3 regions of the Enterobacter sp. K510 genome follow, and region 2 is predicted to be linked to each of the others. Evidence: predicted binding sites of a transcription regulator. Region 2 holds the regulator's gene; each other region holds the start of a gene.

Region 1 (5,387 bases), on a different contig from region 2:
TCCATCAGCGTGCCGATGAGCAGCAGCATGACGTTGAGGTACATCAGGATGACGTACTTGTTATCCGACAGCGACGTAAAGAACGCGGTAATACGCTCCGGCAGCTGCATGTAGGTCATCACGGCACCGAAGGCGGCGGCAAAGCCAATCAGGATCATGACGATGGTCACGGTTTTCACCGTGCGGCACATCAGCTTCGGCAGTTCGCTCCACTTGTAGTCACGGTAGATAAACATGGTGACGAAAAACGCCCACAGGCAGGCCACGGCAGCAGATTCGGTGGCCGTAAAAATTCCCGACAAAATACCGCCGAGGATGATCACCACGGTAAACAGGCCCCACAGGGCGTCGAAGAAAATTTTCAGCGCCTGTTTAAAGGGGATCCTGTCGCCTTTCGGGTATCCGCGCTTATGGGCGAAACCAAGGCACATAACCATCAGGCTGACGCCCAGTAATAGCCCCGGCAGCACACCGGCGATAAACAGCGTGGCGATAGAGACCGTGCCGCCTGCCGCCAGCGAGTAAATCACCGAGTTATGGCTGGGCGGAATAAGGATCGCCTGGACCGAGCCGCTGGCGGTCACTGCCGCCGCGTAATCACGGGGATAGCCCTTCTTTTCCATCTCCGGGATCATCACGCTGCCGATCGAGGCGGTATCGGCCACCGAGGAGCCGGAAATCGCGCCGAAAAAGGTGGAGGCGACGATATTCACCAGCGACAGGCCGCCGCGAATAAAGCCGACGAAGATATAGGCAAAATTCACCAGCCGTTTAGCAATGCCTCCTTCCGCCATGATCGCGCCGGCGAGAATAAAGAACGGTATCGCCAGCAGGGTAAATTTGTTCACCCCGCTGGTGATCTGGATCATCAGCGCCTCAAGGGGTAAATCGATCCACAGCGCGCCTGCGACGGCGCTCAGGCCGACGGCAAAGGCCACCGGCATCCCCAGCGCCAGCAGAATGGCGAGGGTGAACAACAACACAAATGCATCCATCTCTCACCTCTTAGCCATGGTTACCAATCAGCACTACCGGACGGTTCTCCTGGGAACCGAACAGCAGCCGCTCAATCACAAACAGGATCAGGATCGCCGAGCCAATGGGCAGCGGCAGATAGCTCTCCCCGGAAGTCAGCACCGGGAATTCCGCTACCGGCTGCTCCCACAATTCCATACACAGTAAATAGCTGTACCAGAAGATCAGGCCGGAGATGAGCAGCATCAGCAGATCCACCACCCGCGCGCAAACATTTTTCAGCGCCAGCGGCAGACGGTCGGTCAGCATGTTGACGGCGATATGCGATCCGGCGCGATAACCCACCGCCGCGCCGATAAAAGTGAAGGTCACCATACAGATAATGGCGACCGGCTCCGGCCATGACTCGCCGCGGTTAAGCACGTAGCGCGAGAAAATGCCGATGGGGATGACAATGGTCATCACCAGCAGGGAAATCCCCGCCACTGTCATGGCGAGCAGGTACAGGCGATCCATCCACTTCAGGTAGATTTCGGACATACGTCCTCCACAAGGCGTTATGCGCCAGCGGACGGCTGGCGCAGCAGAATTACTTCACATCCGCGATGGCTTTCATCAGATCCTGGTGTTTGTCGCCATACTGCGCGCGCACCGGCTCTGTCGCCTTCACAAAGACCGCCTTGTCGATTTCCTGGAATTTCACGCCGCCAGCTTTCATTTTCGCGACCGCGTCGGCGTTATACGCCTGCCACAGCGTGCGCTGTTCGGCCTGGGCTTCACGGGCGAGGGTGAGGATTTTCTGCTGATCGTCGGCGCTGAGTTTGTCCCATTTCACTTTGGAATAGAGCAGCATTTCCGGGGTAATAAAGTGACCGCTCAGGGTGTAATTCTTGGCGATCGGCAGGTAGTTATGGGCCACAAAGGTTGGTGGATTGTTTTCCGCGCCGTCGATAACGCCGGTCTGCATGCCGCTGTACACTTCACTTACCCCCATCGCCACCGCGTTCGCGCCCATTGCTTTCAGGGTCGCCAGCGCCACCGGGCTGCCCTGCACGCGGATCTTCATCCCTTTCAGCGCTTCAGGCGTGGTGACGGGCGTCTTGGTGATCAGGTTACGGGTGCCGGAATCCATCCAGCCAAGAAACACCAGCCGCGATTTCGGGTTGTTAGTCAGCTTTTCGCCGATGCTTTTGCCGATATCGCCGTCGATCACTTTATGCATATGGTCTTCATCGCGGAAAACGTACGGCAGGGTGAAAACTTCGATGTCCGGCAGAATGGCGGCGACCGGCGCCATCGAGACGCGGATCATGTCGATTGCTCCCATCTGCGCCTGTTCAATCATCTGCTTTTCATCCCCTAATACGCCGCCGGGGAAGACTTTAATTTCTAATTTGCCATCGGTTTGCTGTTTGAGTTTTTCGCCCATGTTCTGCACGGCCACCACGTTCGGGTAGCCCTGCGGATGCACGTCGGCGGCTTTGATCACCTGCGCCATCACGGCAGGGGCAAACAGTAATGACGCGGTGGACAGGCACAGCGAAGCCAGTAACGGCTTGAGGGTCGTTTTCATCGGGTCAGCTCCAGGGTAGGGTCAGCGGTAAAACTGTGTTTTATTTTTACGCTTAGAAATTAGCCTGGGTTGTGACGGGCAGGGGTGAAGCGGTTCACAAAAGCGCTAAAATAATGAAACGGAGGTTTAACAATGTGACAACAGGGGTTCTTTTTGTGGTCAGCGGCTAGTCGCCTTTACGCAGCAGATAGCGATAAGGCAGCGATTCTGTCTCCTGCGCCACAAGTTCATGCTCCATAAAACGGCAGAAACCGGGGATGTCGCGCGTGGTCGCCGGATCGTCGGCAATAATCAGCAGGGTTTCGCCCGCCTGCATGCTGCGCACGGTTTTGCGCACCATCATGACAGGTTCCGGGCAACGCAGCCCCAGGGCATCAAGGGTGTGGTCAGGTGTGGTAAACAGATCGCTCATGGTTGTCTCATCCGGTCAAAAACCGCATTAGTTTACGCCGCCATTTTTGTGACGCAAGTCAGGTTAACGATTGCGTGAAAATTAGCCATTGCAATGGTGATTTAAAGCAGTATCATGCGGCGGCTTTATAAAATTACGTTGCATTAATTGGGTTCCCTAACCCCAACCACTAAAAAGGTCACAATATGTCGCAGTTCTCTCAATCCCAGCGCGTAAAAGCGTTGTTCTGGTTATCGCTATTCCATTTACTGGTGATCACTTCCAGTAACTATCTGGTGCAGTTGCCAATCACCATTTTTGGTTTCCACACCACCTGGGGCGCGTTCAGCTTTCCGTTTATATTCCTCGCCACCGATCTCACCGTGCGTATTTTTGGCGCGCCGCTGGCCCGACGCATTATCTTTGCCGTGATGATCCCGGCGCTGGTGGTGTCGTATATCATTTCGTCGCTGTTTTATATGGGTAGCTGGCAGGGATTCGGCGCGCTGGCGCATTTCAACCTGTTTGTCGCCCGTATCGCCGCCGCCAGCTTTATGGCCTATACGCTGGGGCAGATCCTCGACGTACGCGTCTTTAACCGCCTGCGCCAGAGCCGCCACTGGTGGCTTGCGCCGACGGTTTCCACCATCTTCGGTAACGCCAGCGATACCATCGCCTTCTTCTTTATCGCCTTCTGGCGCAGTCCGGATGCCTTTATGGCGCAACACTGGATGGAAATCGCGCTCGTTGACTACAGCTTTAAGGTGCTTATCAGCCTGGTCTTCTTCCTGCCGATGTACGGCGTACTGCTTAATATGTGCCTGAAAAGACTGGCAGATAAATCTGAAATTCCGGCGTTGCAGGCCAGTTAAAGGTACGCCTGATAACTTGTGATAAGATTGACGAATGAGCCGTTATGGCCGTTTATCGAAAGGAAGAAGTCAATGCGCAATCTGGTTAAATATGTCGGTATTGGCCTGCTGGTAATGGGGCTGGCGGCCTGTGACAACAATGATAAAGCGACTCCGGCGCAGGCTGCGTCGGCGGAAGCCAATGCCACCGGTCAGCCAGTGACGCTGCTGGACGGCAAGCTGAGTTTCTCGCTGCCCGCAGACATGACCGATCAGAGCGGCAAACTGGGCACCCAGGCTAACAACATGCACGTCTACTCTGACGCGACCGGCCAGAAAGCGGTGATTGTCATTGTCGGCGATAACAGCAACGAAGAGCTGTCCGTGCTGACCAAACGTCTGGAAGATCAGCAGCGCAGCCGCGATCCGCAGCTGCAGGTAGTGACCAACAAATCCATCGACGTGAAAGGCCAGAAAATGCAGCAGCTCGACAGCATTATCTCTGCCAAAGGCCAGACTGCCTGGTCTTCCGTGGTGCTGGGTAAAGTGGATAATAAATTGCTGACCATTCAGGTCACGCTGCCGGCAGAAAACCAGCAGCAGGCGCAAACGGCAGCCGAGAACATTATCAACACCATCGTGCTGAAATAAGTCTCTGCCGGACAGGCATAGTTAAACAACGGTCTCCACAGGAGGCCGTTTTTTTAACCGCCATGCCAGCAACAGCGCCACCGCCACCAGCCCCGCAGCCGCCAGATAGATCACCGATACGCCCGCCCATGCCATCAACAGCCCGGCCGCCGGTCCTGTCACCCCCAGCGAAAGATCCATAAATACCGTATAGGTCGCCAGCGCCGCGCCCTGATTCTGTTGCGGCACGGCCTTCACTGCCACCACGCCCAGCGCCGGGAAGACCAGCGAAAAACCCGCCCCCGCCAGCAGTACACCGATTTTTGCCATCCAGGGATCGACAGCCAGCCCCACCAGTACCAGGCCGAGGGTTTCCACCACGAAACAGACCATCGCCACGTTCAGCCCGCCGACGCGGTTAACGGTATTGGGGAAAAACAGCCGTGTGCCGACAAAGGCACAGCTGAACAGCGTTAAGGCGAAGGCCGCGCCATCCCAGCCACGGGCGTCGTAAAACAGGGTGATAAAGGTGGCGATGACGCCAAAACCGGCAGAGCCGAGCGCCAGCGCCATGCCGTACAGCCAGACCCGCCCCAGCACGGCGCGAAACGGCAGCGGCTTGCCTTTGCTGACCTTCACCGCCGGACGGCTCAGGGCAAACAGTAGCGCCGTTACCGCCACCGCCATGATAATGGCCGCCAGCCCCGTCAGCCCGGTGTAGTGGTAGCAGAGCACCCCCAGCGGCGCGCCAATCGCCATCGCCCCGTAAGACGCAATACCGTTCCACGAAATCACTTTTCCGATATGCAGCGATCCCACCACGCCGACGCCCCACAGCGTAGCCCCGGTCCCGGCAAAACTCTGCCCGATGCCGAGGATCACCCGGCCCAGGCACAGCAGCAATAAACAGACCACCGGCGTGGCGGCGCTCAGCCCCGCCAGCAGATAAAACAGGCCGCTCAGCACG
Region 2 (5,387 bases):
AGATCCGCCAGTCAAAAAACCTCCAGCAGAACAAAACGCGTCTCATCCGGTACTAAAACCAGCAGCCTCGCCTCACGCAAAAGCAAATCCAGCCCGGGGAAAATTGCCGCCGTTACCTTTACGGAAAAGTGCACCACCCGCAAAGGCCGCAAGCAGCACTGCGTGAAAGTGAAAAGCAGCAAGCCGGTTACCCTGGCAGACGCGCATAAAGTGCGCATTAAAAAGGCCCAGACGGCGGCGTTATCGACATTAATGAATCAGATCGGCAAACCCTATCACTGGGGCGGCACCTCGCCGCGTACCGGCTTCGATTGCAGCGGGCTGGTGTATTACGCCTATAAAGATCTGGTGAAGTTCCGCATCCCGCGCACCGCCAATGAAATGTATCACCTGCGTGATGCCTCGCCGGTCAACCCGGGCGAGCTGGAACGGGGCGATCTGGTGTTCTTCCGCACGCAGGGTCGCGGCACCGCCGATCACGTGGGCGTCTACGTTGGCAATGGCAAATTCATCCAGTCGCCGCGCAGTGGTCAGGATATTCAAATCACTTCCCTTAGCGAAGATTACTGGCAGCGTCATTATGTGGGCGCGCGCCGGGTGATGACGCCGAAAAACGTCCGCTAAAAAAAACACCCTGCCGGACTGCGCAGGGTGTTTTTCTTTTTTACTCAGTAACGATCAGTTCGCCACGCATTCCCGGCGGGCATCGGCGCGACCGGAAAACAGCACCAGCAGCAGCGCGAGCGCCGCAATAACAGCGCCCATCACCGGCACGACGGCGTAGCCTAATCCTGCGGAGATCACCGCGCCGCCTGCCGCCGCGCCCAGCGCATTGCCGAGGTTAAAAGCGCCGATATTCACGGACGAAGACAGCCCCGGCGCTTCATGAGCGACACGCATCACGCGCATCTGCAATGGCGGCACCACCGCGAACGTTGCGGCACCCCACACCACCATCGCCACGGCCGCGCCGATATCGCTTTTCACCAGCAGCGGGATCGCCAGCATGATCACCATCAGCAGCAACAGAAAGCCTTTCAGCGTGCCGCTGACGGAACGATCGGCAAACTTACCGCCCAGGTAATTGCCCAGCGAGAAGCCCACGCCGATCAGCACCAGCATCGCGGTGACAAAGAACGGCGTCGCGTGATTAAGCTCCTGCAACACCGGCGAGATGTAGGTATAGAGAGTGAACATCGCCCCGGCGCCCAGCACGGTGGTCAGCAGCGCCGATAAAACCTGCGGGCGCATCAGCACCGCCAGCTCCTGGCGCACATCCGGACGCACGCCCGCGCTGCCCTTCGGCAGGGAGAAGAACAGGCTTAACATCGACACCACGCCAAGACCTGCGGTGGCGAGGAAGGACATCCGCCAGCCGATGGTTTCCCCAAGCCAGGTGGCCGCAGGAACGCCGCCGATATTGGCGATGGTCAGTCCCATAAACATGGTCGCCACGGCGCTGGCCTGTTTATGTTTCGGTACCACGCTTGCGGCCACCACTGACCCCAGGCCAAAGAAGGCGCCGTGGTTAAGACTGGTGATAATGCGCGACAGCAGCAGCGTGGTGTAATCCGGTGCAATGGCCGACAGTACATTACCGAGGGTGAAAATCGCCATCAGGAAGATCAGCGCGTTACGGCGGGCGCGGTGCGACAGCAGCAGCGTCATCAGGGGGGCGCCCACCATCACGCCGATCGCATAGGCGCTGATCAGCATGCCGGCGGCAGGGATCGAGACGTCAACGCCACGGGCGATTACCGGCAGCAATCCCATGGGTGAAAATTCAGTTGTACCTATCCCAAAAGCCCCGATTGCCAGTGACAGCAGGGGAAAATTTATCTTCATTATTACATGACTCCAGTAATGCGATGGCGTACAGAGCGCCTCGCGGTGAAGTCAAAAGCATGACATTAATCACAAAAAAACAGAAGTTAATGAAGTGACAAAAGATTATTGCAAATTTGATAACAATCGGCGGGAATGAAAAAGAGAGGGAGAGCGCTCTCCCTGCTCTGGATCAATTAAAAGCGGCAGTCATTGCGCCAGCAACGATCAGGCTGAGCACGATTACGGTAGTAAACAGCGAATACTTCAGATTGCTATCCATCATTTTTTCTCCTTTGTTAACCCCCACAAAAAGTGAGATTGCTCATTTTTGCACAGTTAAACGCAAAAATCTTCTCTGTTTTAGATTGATAACCATTTTTAGGCTTCCCCTTTTCATCAAGATCAGCCAGAATTCCACGCTAAATTTATTCGCGTACCGGCCACTGACCCCTCCTGACGTCCTGTGTTGTTTTCCCGGCGTATCGCAACCTGAAAATGTTGCGCGAAGGGTTTTTTAAGGCAAACGTTTACCTGTAGCAGTATCAGGAGCTTAAGATATGGTCTGGAGTGAGATCTAATGGCAACAATTAAAGATGTAGCGAAACGCGCAAACGTTTCCACTACAACCGTATCACATGTTATTAACAAAACCCGTTTTGTTGCGGAAGAAACGCGCAACGCGGTGTGGGCAGCTATCAAAGAGCTGCATTATTCCCCGAGCGCGGTGGCGCGCAGTCTGAAGGTTAACCATACCAAGTCGATTGGCTTGCTGGCGACCAGCAGCGAAGCGCCCTACTTTGCCGAAATCATTGAAGCTGTTGAGAAAAACTGCTTCCAGAAGGGCTATACCCTGATCCTCGGCAACGCCTGGAACAATCTTGAAAAGCAGCGCGCTTATCTGTCGATGATGGCGCAAAAGCGCGTCGACGGCCTGATGGTGATGTGTTCTGAATACCCGGACCCGCTGTTGCGCATGCTGGAAGAGTACCGTCATATCCCGATGGTGGTGATGGACTGGGGCGAAGCGAAAGCGGACTTTACCGATTCGGTGATCGATAACGCCTTTGAAGGCGGCTATATGGCGGGCCGGTATCTGATCGAACGCGGCCACCGTGAAATCGGCGTCATTCCGGGCCCGCTTGAGCGTAACACCGGCGCGGGCCGTCTGGCGGGCTTTATGAAAGCGATGGAAGAAGCGCTGATTAAGGTGCCGGAAAACTGGATCGTGCAGGGCGACTTTGAGCCGGAATCCGGCTACCGCGCCATGCAGCAGATCCTCTCCCAGCCGCATCGTCCGACCGCAGTCTTCTGCGGCGGCGACGTGATGGCGATGGGCGCGCTCTGCGGGGCTGATGAAATGGGTCTGCGCGTGCCGCAGGACGTGTCGCTGATTGGTTATGACAACGTGCGCAACGCCCGTTTCTTCACCCCGGCGCTGACCACCATTCACCAGCCGAAAGACTCGCTGGGCGAAACGGCCTTCAATATGCTGATGGACAGGATCGTCAGCAAGCGTGAAGAGTCGCAATCCATTGAGGTGCACCCGCGTCTCATCGAACGCCGCTCGGTCGCCGACGGCCCGTTCCGCGACTATCGCCGCTAAGCCTGCCGGGAGCCAGTCACTCTGGCTCCCGCAACCACTCTTTATTCAGCGTCTCGCTGTCTCCTAAATAATCCAGCAGCCAGCTTAAGGCGGGCGAATTATCCTTTTGCTGCCACGTCAGGCAACAGGCGGCATCCGGGAAGGGATTTTCAAGCGGCAGCGCCACCCACTCTCCGCGATCAAGCCAGGGCCTGGCAAAATGCGCCGGTACCATGCCGATACACAATCCCGCCGACAAACAGGCCGCCGAGGATTCCCAATCGGGCGCGATGATGCGCCGCTGGTTATCCAGCAGCCAGGTAATACGCTTGGGCAGCGAGCGGGAGGTGTCCTCGCGCACCAGCGACGGCCAGTTGCGCAAGGTGTCATCGCTCAGCGGCCCGTCCATCGCCGCCAGCGGGTGTTCACGGGATACCACGCACTTCCAGCTCAATTTCCCCATATCCCGGAAGGCGTAGCGCCCGCCCACCGGCACCGCCTGGGTCGCGCCAATCGCCAGTTCCACGCGGCCATCCGCCAGCGCGTCCCACACGCCGTTGAATACTTCCTGAAAGACGATCAGCTCCACATCCTGAAAGTGGCGGTAGAAATCGACGATCATTTGCCTGCTACGTTCGGGCTTAACGATATTGTCCACCGCGATGGATAACTGCCCCCGCCAGCCGTTGGCGATCTGCTGACACTGCTGACGGGTGATCTGCATTTTTTTGATAACAGATCGCCCTTCCTTTAAAAACCAGCGTCCGGCGGGAGTAAGCACCACGTCACGGTGACGGCGCTCGAACAGTGGCACCGCCAGCCACTCTTCCAGCTGCCGCACCGTATAGCTCACCGCCGATGGGACCCGGTGGAGTTCCTGCGCGGCGGCGCTGAAGCTGCCGGTTCGTGCCACCGCATCAACCACTTCCAGTGAATATTCTGACCACATGTTCTGCCTGCAAATTTTTTGAATGCAATGTGCAAATATTAGCGTTTCACAACCGTCATTGCACTCCCTACACTCTGCCGCTCTGCTCACCTGCCAAAACAAGAGAACGTGACATGAAACCTGGAAAAGGATTTTTAGTCTGGCTGGCGGGGTTAAGCGTACTGGGCTTTCTGGCTACAGATATGTATTTACCCGCCTTCGCCGTTATTCAGAATGATCTTCAAACCCCGGCGGCTGCTGTCAGCGCCAGCCTGAGTCTGTTTTTAGCCGGATTTGCGGTTGCGCAACTGGCGTGGGGTCCGCTGTCCGATACTTATGGTCGCCGCCCGGTGCTGTTAAGCGGTCTGGCGCTCTTTGCCGTCGGCTGTCTGGGCATGCTGTGGGTGCGCGACGCCACCTGGCTGCTGGTGCTGCGTTTTATCCAGGCGATCGGCGTCTGCGCCGCCGCCGTCACCTGGCAGGCGCTGGTGACGGATCACTATCCGGCACACCGCACTAATCGTATCTTCGCCACCATTATGCCGCTGGTGGGTCTCTCTCCGGCCCTTGCGCCGCTGCTGGGCAGCTGGATCCTCGCGCATTTTTCCTGGCAAATGATTTTTATGACGCTGTTTGTCATTACGCTGGTGCTGATGCTGCCCGCGCTGCGCCTGAAGCCGGTGGTAAAAAAAACCACCAGCAGCGACGTGCCGCTGACCTTTGCCACCCTGCTCCGTTCCCGGGATTACCGCGGTAACGTGCTGATCTACGCCGCCTGCTCCGCCAGCTTCTTCGCCTGGCTGACCGGCTCGCCCTTTATCCTCAGCGAAATGGGCTACGGCCCGGCGGCCATTGGCCTGAGCTATGTGCCGCAAACCATCGCCTTTCTGATCGGCGGCTATGGATGCCGCGCAGCGCTGCAAAAGTGGCAGGGTAAAAAGTTACTGCCGTGGCTGCTGGTGTTCTACGGTCTGAGCGTGGCGGGTACCTGGATAGCCGGGCTGGTGGCGGGTCAATCCCTCACTGCGCTGCTGGTGCCCTTCTGCGTGA
Region 3 (5,387 bases), 260 kb from region 2:
ACGGGACGAGTCGGACATAGCGCCTCCTTAACTCTGTGAAACGTTGCGCGGAATGTAATCATTCGCCACCGCTTCGCCCTGCGCCTGTAACTGGCGTGGCTGCGGTACGGCGGGAATGGCGACATCCAGATGCGGGAACAGCAGTTCGCCCACTTTGTAGGCTTCCTCCAGATGCGGATAGCCGGAGAGGATAAAGCTGTCGATGCCCAGCGCGGCGTATTCATTAATACGCGCCGCCACCGTCGGGCCATCGCCCACCAGCGCCGTACCCGCGCCGCCGCGCACCAGACCGACGCCCGCCCACAGGTTCGGGCTGATTTCCAGATTTTCGCGTCTGCCGTTATGCAGCGCCGCCATGCGCTGTTGACCCACCGAATCCTGACGGGCAAACGCCGCCTGGGCGATGGCGATGGTTTCATCATCCAGATGGGAGATCAGCCGATCCGCCGCCTGCCACGCTTCTTCGTTGGTTTCCCGCACAATCACATGCAGGCGGATACCGAAGCGCACGCTGCGCCCGTGTGCCGCCGCTTTAGCGCGCACCTGCTCGATTTTCTCTTTCACCAGTTCCGGCGGTTCGCCCCAGGTGAGATAAAGATCGACCTGCTCGGCGGCCAGATCCTGCGCCACATCTGACGAGCCACCGAAATAGAGCGGTGGACGGGGCTGCTGCACCGGCGGGAAGAAGAGTTTTGCGCCACGCACATGGATATGCTTGCCGTGATAGTCCACGGTGTCGCCCTCCAGCAGACGCCGCCAGACGTGGGTGAATTCTGCCGAGGCTTCATAGCGTTCGGTGTGATCGAGGAACACGCCATCGGCGGCCAGCTCCTGCGGATCGCTGCCGGTCACCAGATTGAACAGCGCGCGACCGTTGGAAAGGCGATCCAGCGTTGCCGCCTGACGGGCCGCCACGGTCGGGGAGGTCACGCTCGGGCGCAGCGCCACCAGAAACTTCAGTCGCTGGGTCACCGGGATCAGCGATGCGGCCACCAGCCACGCATCTTCACAGGAGCGACCCGTCGGGATCAGCACGCCGCTAAAACCGATGCGGTCAGCCGCCTGGGCGATCTGCTGCAAATAACCATGATCGACCGGGCGGGCGGCATGTTCAGTGCCAAGATAGTGGCCATCGCCGTGGGTCGGTAAAAACCAGAACAGATTCAGGCTCATGATTTAGCTCCTTGAGTAGTGGCCGGATGCCAGATGCGGGTGCGGATATCCACCTGTTTCGGGACAAGGCGGTTCTGATAAAACAGATCGGCGGTCTGCTGTTGCAGGGCGGCCGTGGCGTCGTTGACCGGCGAAATGCGCGTCGGCGGACGGTGGTCAAAATAGGTGGCGATCACCGGCTCAGGCAGCCCCATGGTTTTCGCCAGTAAGCTGATGCTGGCCTCGCGCTGGCTGAGGGTTAACGCATCTGCTTCGCTGAAGGTATCCAGAACGCCCTGAATAAAAGCGCCATTTTTTTCAGCATAGGGACGGGAGGCGAGATAAAACGAACCTGTCTGCTTCAAATCGGTGCCGTCTTTCAGCACCCGCACGCCACCCTGTAACAGGGCTGCGGAATAATAGGGATCCCAGATGGCCCAGGCGTCCACATTGCCCTGCGAAAACGCGGCGCGCGCATCGGCAGGCGTCAGATAGGTTGGCTGTATATCGGTGAATTTCAGTCCTGCCTGTTGCAGGGCGCGCAGCAGCAGGTTGTGAGAACTGGAACCTTTCTGGAACGCCACCTTATGGCCTTTCAGATCGGCGACGGTTTTGATCGGGCTGTTTTCCGGCACGAGGATCACTTCCGCTTTCGGCTTCGGCGGCTCAACGCCGACATACAGCAGATCCGCCCCGGCGGCCTGGGCAAAGATAGGCGGAATATCCCCGGTGCTGCCCAGATCAATACTGCCGATATTCAGGGCTTCGAGCATCTGCGGGCCGGCAGGGAACTCCACCCAGGAGATTTTGGTGTCCGGGTAACGTTTTTCCAGTAGCTGATGATTTTTCGCCAGCACCATGCTGACGCTGCCTTTCTGATAGCCAATGCGCAGCGCGTCCGGGGCCGTTTCCGCCGCCTGCGACCAGGCGGAGAGCGTTAACATGCCGCTGAGCGCCAGCCACTGGGCGCGGGATTTGAAAAGGTTAAACATGGGCGACTCCTTGCGTATCACTGATCGGCGGGGCTTTCGGCTCAAGGCGGTGCAGCGCCTGGGTAAAGGTTTCCAGCGCGCTATCGAGGCGGGCCTGCAGATGCGGGCTGAAGGTGGCTTTATGCTGGTAATCGGCGATCTGGCTATCATCAGCGAATACCCCCTGCAAAATTTCCTGCGCGCTCAGGGCGCTCAGGACCGGTTTCAGGGCGTAATCTACCGCCAGCATATGGGCGATGCTGCCGCCGGTCGCCAGCGGTAACACGACTTTCCCCGCCAGCGCGCGCTCCGGAAGCAGATCAAGCAGCGTTTTTAGCGCGCCGGAAAAGAGGCTTTATAGATGGGCGTGGCGACAATCAGTCCGTCAGCATCCGTTAACTGTTCGTTCAGCGCCAGCAGCGCGGGGCTGTCAAAACGTGCATAGAGCAAATCTTCCGGCTCGAAGTTATGCAGATGCCAGTGGCAGACCTCGATCCCCTGGTCGCTTAAGCTTTCGCGGGCGTATTCCAGCAGGGCGCTGGAGCGCGAGGGGAAACGCGGGCTTCCCGCTAATGTCACTACACGCATACTGACTCCTTATAACCAAATGTTTGCTTTTATCTAACATTGATAACAATTTGCCAGAGTGTTTTTATTCCACTAAATGATTTATCTGAACAAGAATTGCCAAAAACTGGCATAAGAAAAGACGGAGAGGTAAACGTTTGCCCTTTTGCGGGTTTTTTTGCCGCAGGTCAATTCCCTTTCGCCGCGGGATGAAACATAATACGCCCCCGGTTTGCACACCGGGAATCCAGGAGAGTTCATGTACTACCCCTTCGTTCGTAAAGCCCTTTTTCAGCTCGATCCTGAGCGCGCTCATGAAGTGACCTTTCAGCAATTACGCCGGGTGTCCGGTACGCCATTTGAAGCACTGGTGCGCCAGAATGTGCCGGTAAAACCCGTCACCTGCATGGGGCTGACCTTCAAGAATCCGCTTGGCCTGGCGGCGGGTCTTGATAAGAATGGTGAATGTATTGATGCCTTCGGCGCGATGGGATTTGGCGCAATTGAAATCGGCACCGTAACGCCACGTCCGCAACCCGGTAACGATAAACCGCGTATTTTCCGCCTTGTGGAAGCTGAAGGCTTAATCAACCGCATGGGCTTTAATAACCTGGGCGTTGATAACCTGGTGGAGAACGTTAAAAAAGCGCATTTTGACGGTGTGCTGGGTATTAATATCGGCAAAAATAAAGACACGCCGGTGGAGCAGGGGAAGGATGACTACCTGATTTGCATGGAGAAAGTCTATGCTTATGCCGGGTATATCGCGATTAATATTTCCTCGCCTAACACACCTGGTTTGCGTTCACTGCAATATGGCGAAGCGCTGGATGATTTGCTGCTGGCAATCAAGAATAAGCAAAGCGAATTGCAGAATATCCATCACAAATATGTTCCGGTGGCAGTCAAGATTGCTCCCGATCTGAGCGAAGAAGAATTGATCCAGGTGGCTGATAGTTTAGTTCGCCATAATATTGATGGTGTTATTGCCACCAATACTACGCTGGAACGATCGCTGGTGCAGGGCATGAAGCATGGCGATGAAACGGGTGGGTTAAGCGGCCGTCCGTTGCAATTAAAAAGCACAGAAATTATCAGGCGTTTAGCGCTTGAGCTGAATGGCCGTCTGCCAATTATCGGCGTCGGCGGAATCGATTCGGTGATCGCCGCCAGGGAAAAAATGGCAGCCGGCGCAACGCTGGTACAAATCTATTCGGGCTTTATTTTCAAAGGCCCGCCGCTGATTAAAGAAATTGTCACCCATATCTGACGTTTATCCCGCTAAATGACAACCAGGGCTTTATTTCCTGCCCTGGTTGTTTTATATTCCGTCGTTGTTGCTTATTTAAACATTGTGGTCTTTTATTATTTACACAATAAGCGAAGCGGCAAAATGGATAAATAAGCAACAGGACGCTTGCGGACGGGAGAGGAAGATGCGAATTAAACCTGACGATAACTGGCGCTGGTATTTTGATGAAGAGCACGATCGTATGATGCTCGATCTGGCCAATGGCATGTTATTTCGGTCCCGTTTTCCCCGTCGCATGTTAACCCCCGATGCTTTCGCGCCGACCGGTTTTTGCGTGGAAGATGCCGCGCTCTATTTCTCTTTCGAAGAAAAATGCCGCTATCTGGATTTAAGCCGTGAACAGCAGGCGGAGCTGGTGCTGAATGCGCTGGTGGCCATCCGTTTTCTGAAACCGCAAATGCCGAAAAGCTGGCACTTCTTAGCGCATAACGACCGTTGGACGCCGCTGCAGGGCGAAGCCGCCAGCGTCTGGCTGAGCGACACCGCAGAGCAGGTGAATCTGCTGGTGGTCGAACCGGGCGATAACGCCGCGCTCTGTCTGCTGGCGCAGCCGGGTGTAGTGATTGCCGGGCGTACCATGCAGCTTGGCGATGCCATCAAAGTGATGAATGACCGGCTGAAGCCGCAGCCGATTGCCGCCAGCTTCAGCCTCGAACAGGCGGTTTAAGGTTCCAGTTTCAGCGCCGTTCTGGGGATGCAGCTACAGCTCAGAATGGTGCCATCCTCACTGATTGCCGACTGTTTCAGCGCACTGACTTCCCCCTCGACTAAACGGATCCGGCAACAGCCGCAGATACCCGCCCGGCAGGAGTAGGGTACACGGATCCCCTGACTTTCCAGTTGTTCGAGTAATACCTGTTGATTATTACCGGTAAATTGCTGTCCCTGAAAATCAATGCTGACGCCTGAGGGATCCGCTTTATCGACGTTAAGCGTTTCAGCAACGTTTCCTGCACCATAGATTTTTCCCGGCGCGCGGGCCAGCACCGTGACTTCATCGCCGACGCGGATCACGCCGCTGTTGCGGGCGATCAGGTTCTGGCCGAAATCCACATCGCCATTATCCTGTGCGGTACGGAAACTCTGTAAGGTGGCGAGCGGTTCTCCCGACGGATGCTTTTGCCCGCGCTCGGGGCTGACGGTGGTGAATACGCAACGGCTGCAGGGTTTAACCACATCGAAAATCACCTCGCCGATGCGCACCACTTTCCAGCCGTCTTCTTCCCAGGCGGCGGCGCCGCTGATCACCAGGTTGGGCCGGAACTGCTCAATTTGTACGCTGGCGGGGCAGCGCTGCTGGAGATCCCGTAACGAGGCGTCGTTGACCAGCAGATAGGGAAAGCCGTCGGCAAAAGAGAGCGGCACGCTTTCAAAGCGTTTTACCC

The links. Region 2 encodes PurR, which represses purine synthesis genes. Its sites were predicted from a motif close to CANGCAAACGTTTGCNTG; they were not measured.
Region 1: a site for PurR is predicted at 3,020-3,037, ahead of tusA (sulfurtransferase TusA). Genes of this name have one in related genera too.
Region 3: a site for PurR is predicted at 2,838-2,855, ahead of pyrD (quinone-dependent dihydroorotate dehydrogenase). Genes of this name have one in related genera too.

The regions. Positions count from the first base shown of each region.
Region 1 is NZ_JBNRLQ010000005.1:254,876-260,262, reverse strand. It holds gene ACQUTD_RS10955 (TRAP transporter large permease subunit) at 1-995, opposite strand, end outside; gene ACQUTD_RS10950 (TRAP transporter small permease) at 1,006-1,515, opposite strand; gene ACQUTD_RS10945 (TRAP transporter substrate-binding protein) at 1,565-2,548, opposite strand; gene tusA (sulfurtransferase TusA) at 2,715-2,960, opposite strand; gene ACQUTD_RS10935 (7-cyano-7-deazaguanine/7-aminomethyl-7-deazaguanine transporter) at 3,146-3,811, shown strand; gene ACQUTD_RS10930 (DcrB family lipoprotein) at 3,884-4,441, shown strand; gene ACQUTD_RS10925 (MFS transporter) at 4,463-5,387, opposite strand, start outside.
Region 2 is NZ_JBNRLQ010000004.1:310,383-315,769, reverse strand. It holds gene ACQUTD_RS09340 (NlpC/P60 family protein) at 1-624, shown strand, start outside; gene ACQUTD_RS09335 (MFS transporter) at 679-1,845, opposite strand; gene cydH (cytochrome bd-I oxidase subunit CydH) at 2,018-2,110, opposite strand; gene purR (HTH-type transcriptional repressor PurR) at 2,405-3,430, shown strand; gene punR (DNA-binding transcriptional activator PunR) at 3,447-4,358, opposite strand; gene punC (purine nucleoside transporter PunC) at 4,472-5,387, shown strand, end outside.
Region 3 is NZ_JBNRLQ010000004.1:46,445-51,831, forward strand. It holds gene ssuC (aliphatic sulfonate ABC transporter permease SsuC) at 1-18, opposite strand, end outside; gene ssuD (FMNH2-dependent alkanesulfonate monooxygenase) at 28-1,173, opposite strand; gene ACQUTD_RS07990 (sulfonate ABC transporter substrate-binding protein) at 1,170-2,144, opposite strand; partial or broken gene ssuE (NADPH-dependent FMN reductase) at 2,137-2,711, opposite strand; gene pyrD (quinone-dependent dihydroorotate dehydrogenase) at 2,950-3,960, shown strand; gene zapC (cell division protein ZapC) at 4,127-4,669, shown strand; gene ACQUTD_RS08010 (MOSC N-terminal beta barrel domain-containing protein) at 4,666-5,387, opposite strand, start outside.